2 regions of the Arthrobacter sp. JZ12 genome follow, and region 2 is predicted to be linked to the other one. Evidence: riboswitches for the same ligand, from Rfam matches in the RefSeq annotation. Region 2 holds a riboswitch; the other holds the start of a gene.
What was found. Region 2 has a riboswitch for S-adenosylmethionine ahead of GC088_RS13565 (bifunctional o-acetylhomoserine/o-acetylserine sulfhydrylase). Riboswitches for the same ligand answer to the same signal wherever they lie in the genome.

Region 1 (2,191 bases), 820 kb from region 2:
GTCAGCGGAGGAGGCCATTCGGGGCCAGCTTTCGCGTGCCCGCCCGCGGGACGCGGTGCTGGGCGAGGAGTTCGGCAGCAGCGGGGCAGGATCCCGCCGGTGGATCATTGATCCCATCGACGGCACCAAGAATTTCGTCCGCGGCGTGCCGGTCTGGGCAACGCTCATAGCGCTGGTTGATGAGGGCCGTCCCGTCGTCGGCGTCGTAAGCGCGCCCGCCCTCGGGAAGCGGTGGTGGGCCGCAACGGGAACGGGAGCATTTACGGGCAAGTCGCTTGCCTCGGCAACCCGGCTGCGGGTCTCCAACGTCTCCCGGCTGGAAGACGCCTCACTCTCCTACTCCAGCCTGTCCGGCTGGAAGGAACGCGGGAACCTGCCCGAGTTCCTGTCACTGACGGAATCGGTCTGGCGCACCCGCGCCTACGGCGACTTCTGGTCGTACTGCCTGGTCGCAGAGGGCGCCGTGGACATTGCCTGCGAGCCGGAGCTCAACCTGTACGACATGGCTGCGCTGGTGCCGATCGTCACCGAGGCGGGCGGCCGGTTCACCTCGCTCGAGGGCGCCGACGGGCCTTTCGGCGGCAATGCGCTGGCAACCAACGGCACGCTGCACAGTGACGCGCTCAAGGTCCTCAACCCAACGCTGGACGACCTGCTCCAGGAAGGCGCTGCACCGGCGTAACGCCGTAACAATGAGGCAGGGAAGGATCGGACTGTCCTATCCTGAAGCCATTGGTCACGAGTGCCAGCGCAAAACCCCGGTTTGCTGGCCGGCAACCCTCCTTCCGCGGTGGGGTGCCCCGGGTGACGACCAGGCCGTGCCAGACCGTGGTACGGCAAGCGCGGGACCTCCCAGGGCGGTCCCTTGAGAGCACTGTGGGGTTATGCCATGAGCAATGCCGTCCTTGAAAACACCAGCAACGTCTCCGCCGAACCGCTGGCCGACGTCCTCGGCGCGGAGCTTCCGGCCCCGCTGATCGACGGCCGCACCGTCCGGTACGTGAACCTTGACTACGCCGCGTCGACGCCGGCTCTGGAGGCGGTGAACGACTATGTCCAGACGGTGCTTCCGTACTACGCGAGCGTGCACCGCGGTGCCGGTTATGCCTCGCAAATCTCCACCTCGCTGTATGAGAACGCGCGGCAGGCGGTGCGCAGCTTCGTAGGCGGCCGTAACGACGACGCCGTCATTTTCACGCGCAACACCACCGACGCCCTGAACCTCCTCGCCGGCTGCCTGCCGGCGGAAGGTGACGTGCTCTACCTGGACCTGGAACATCACGCCAATCTCCTGCCGTGGCTGGATCGGCCGCACCGGGGCCTGATTGCCGCACCGACCATCGAGGAAACAGTGGCTGCCGTGGAAGAGGAACTTCTCTCCGGCGGAGTGAGCCTGCTCGCCGTGACCGGCGCTTCCAACGTCACCGGAGAGGTCCTTCCCATTGCCCGACTCGCGGCGATTGCCCACGCGTCCGGGGCGCGCATCGCCGTCGACGCGGCCCAACTGGCGCCGCACCGGCGCCTGAACCTCCTCCGTGACGGGATTGACTACGTCGCCTTCTCGGGTCACAAGCTGTACGCACCCTTCGGAGCAGGTGTGCTGGTGGGCAGGCCGGACTGGCTCGACGCCGGTTCGCCGCACCTTGCCGGTGGCGGCGCGGTCAAGGCAGTGAAGGTGGATTCGGTGTCCTGGACAACCGGTCCGGCCCGCCACGAGGGCGGATCGCCCAACGTCCTGGGTGCGGCGGCCCTGGCGCACGCCACCCAGGTAATTTCCGGGCTCGACGAGGACGAGTGGCTGCGCCACGAGGCCGATCTCCGTAAAGCACTGGTGGAAGGGCTCAGCGGCCTGCCGGGCATCACGGTCCACTCAATTTTTTCCGACAGCACGGACGCCATCGGCGTCGTTAACTTTTCGGTCCATGGGTACGACGCCGGCCTGGTCGCTGCGTACCTGTCGGCGGAGCACGGCGTGGGACTCCGGGACGGCAAATTCTGCGCCCACCCTCTCCTGAAGCGCCTGGGACTGCCGTCCGGCTCACTCCGGGCAAGTTTCGGGCTGGGTTCCCGGCACGACGACGTCGATCGGCTGCTGACCGGCCTATCGGCACTCATTCGCGACGGTCTCGGCACCGATTACGTAGTCGACGCCGGGCGCTGGGTTCCCGCCGTCGAGACACGTTCCTTCCCT
Region 2 (2,191 bases):
AGCGGTGCGCCCAGCAGGTAGACGAGTCCCGGTGCTATGTGAACGTATGCCAGCCAGGGGTGGGCGACGTACCGCCTAGCGAAGTCGTTCTCGGTGGGCTCGGTGCCCGCGAGGATGTTCGGCCAGTCGACGGCGATCCGAACCGCCGCGGACACCAGGACGATGGCGACCAGTAGGCCGATCGCCACCGCAGTAGGTCTCACGAGCCGCGGCCTTGCGGTCGAGATTTTCTCAGCCACGAGAGGATTGTGGCACCGCGTGAGTTAGGCGTAAAGGACTCAGCGGTTCACTGATGACCGCAGAGTCGCGGCGTTCCGCACAGCGTTCCCGCCGCCGTCGTTATTGAAGTAGACGTACACGTCCTTGCCGGAGCCATGCCATTCCCGGATCCGGTCCGCCCACCAGCCCAGGTCCGCGTCCGAGTACGAGCCGGCATACAGGTGCCCATGATCCGGGCCATGCAGCCGCGCGTACACAAATGGCGCGGTCGCCCGCAGAACGCAGGGGAGACCAGCTCCGCTCATGACGGTGTAGGCGGCCTGGTGCCGTTCGAGCAGCGCGTACACGGCGTCGTCGTGCCAGCTGGGATGGCGGAATTCGACCGCCACCCGGATCCACCAGGGCAGCTGGGACAGGAAGTAGTCCAGGCGGGCGTCGTCGCGCTCCGTCCCCGGCGGAAGCTGGACGAGCAGGACGGCGCGGCGGTCGCCCAGCTCGTGCCAGCAGCGGGCGATCCGCTCGATCCACACCTCCGGCGCGTACAGCTTCTTCGCGTGGGTCAGCCCGCGGGGTGCCTTCACCGACAGGGCAAAATCATGGGGAAGACGACGGCGCCACCCGGCGAACGTCGTATCCCGCGGCCAGCGGTAGAAGCTGGCGTTGAGCTCCACCGTGTCGAAGCGGGCCACGTAGGAATCGAGCCGCCGCGCCGGGGGAGTGCCATGCGGGTAGCAGACGCCGTTCCAGTGGTCGTAGCTCCAGCCGGAGGTGCCGATGCGGATTTCGCTCACGCTCCACAGTTACACATCGCGTCATCTTGACGCCCATGGAACTCCGTCTGCTTACACTGGGCTCAGGTCATGAGTGCCAGCAGATAGCCCCGGCTTGCTGGCCGGCAACCCTCCAACCGCGGCGGGGTGCCCCGGGTGAAGACCTGGCCGTCCGGCGAAGTGTCGGGTGGCAAGCGCGGCCCGTGGTGCTTCGAGCATGCCGGGCCCTGATTCCAGGAGACTTCAATGTCCAACGGTTGGTCCTTTGAAACCCGTCAGATCCACGTAGGCCAGGAGCCCGACGCCGCCACCGGCGCACGCGCCCTGCCCATCTACCAGACCACGTCGTTCGTCTTCCCGACCGCCGAGAGCGCCGCGAACCGCTTCGCGCTCGCCGAGATCGCGCCGATCTACACCCGCATCGGCAACCCGACCCAGGACGCGGTCGAGCAGCGGATCGCCAGCCTGGAGGGCGGCCTGGCTGCCCTGCTGCTCAGCTCGGGGCAGGCGGCTGAAACCTTCGCGATCCTGAACATCGCCGAGTCCGGTGACCACATCGTCGCCAGCCCCAGCCTCTACGGCGGCACGTACAACCTCTTCGCGCACACGCTGAAGAAGTTCGGCATCTCCGTCACCTTCGTCGAGGATCCCGACAACCTCGACCAGTGGCGCGACGCCGTACAGCCCAACACCAAGCTCTTCTTCGCCGAGGCCGTTTCCAACCCGCGCCAGGACGTGCTGGACATTGAGGGCGTCTCCCGCACCGCGCACGACGCCGGCGTCCCCCTGATCGTCGACAACACCCTTTCGACGCCGTACCTCATCCGCCCGCTTGAGTGGGGCGCCGACATCGTGGTGCACTCGGCCACGAAGTACCTGGGCGGCCACGGCGCGGCGATCGCCGGAGTCATTGTCGATTCCGGGAAGTTCGACTTCGGCGCCGATCCTGAGCGCTTCCCCGGCTTCAACACGCCGGACCCCACCTACAACGGCCTGGTCTACGCCCGTGACCTGGGCGAGGGCGGCGCACTCGGCGCGAACCTGTCCTACATCCTCAAGGCGCGGGTCCAGCTCCTGCGCGACCTCGGCTCGGCGGTCTCGCCGTTCAACGCCTTCCTGATCGCCCAGGGCCTCGAGACCCTGAGCCTGCGCGTGGAGCGTCACGTTGAGAACGCGGAGAAGGTGGCGCGCTGGCTGGAGGA

Region 1: linked by a shared signal. The riboswitch ahead of GC088_RS09740 (aminotransferase class V-fold PLP-dependent enzyme) and the one ahead of GC088_RS13565 (bifunctional o-acetylhomoserine/o-acetylserine sulfhydrylase) in region 2 are both predicted to bind S-adenosylmethionine.

The regions. Positions count from the first base shown of each region.
Region 1 is NZ_CP045246.1:2,098,196-2,100,386, forward strand. Features, by position in the region: gene hisN (histidinol-phosphatase) at 1-682, shown strand, start outside; SAM riboswitch class IV at 735-849, shown strand; gene GC088_RS09740 (aminotransferase class V-fold PLP-dependent enzyme) at 890-2,191, shown strand, end outside.
Region 2 is NZ_CP045246.1:2,913,260-2,915,450, reverse strand. Features, by position in the region: gene GC088_RS13575 (DUF2306 domain-containing protein) at 1-239, opposite strand, end outside; gene GC088_RS13570 (DUF72 domain-containing protein) at 279-1,010, opposite strand; SAM riboswitch class IV at 1,076-1,192, shown strand; gene GC088_RS13565 (bifunctional o-acetylhomoserine/o-acetylserine sulfhydrylase) at 1,236-2,191, shown strand, end outside.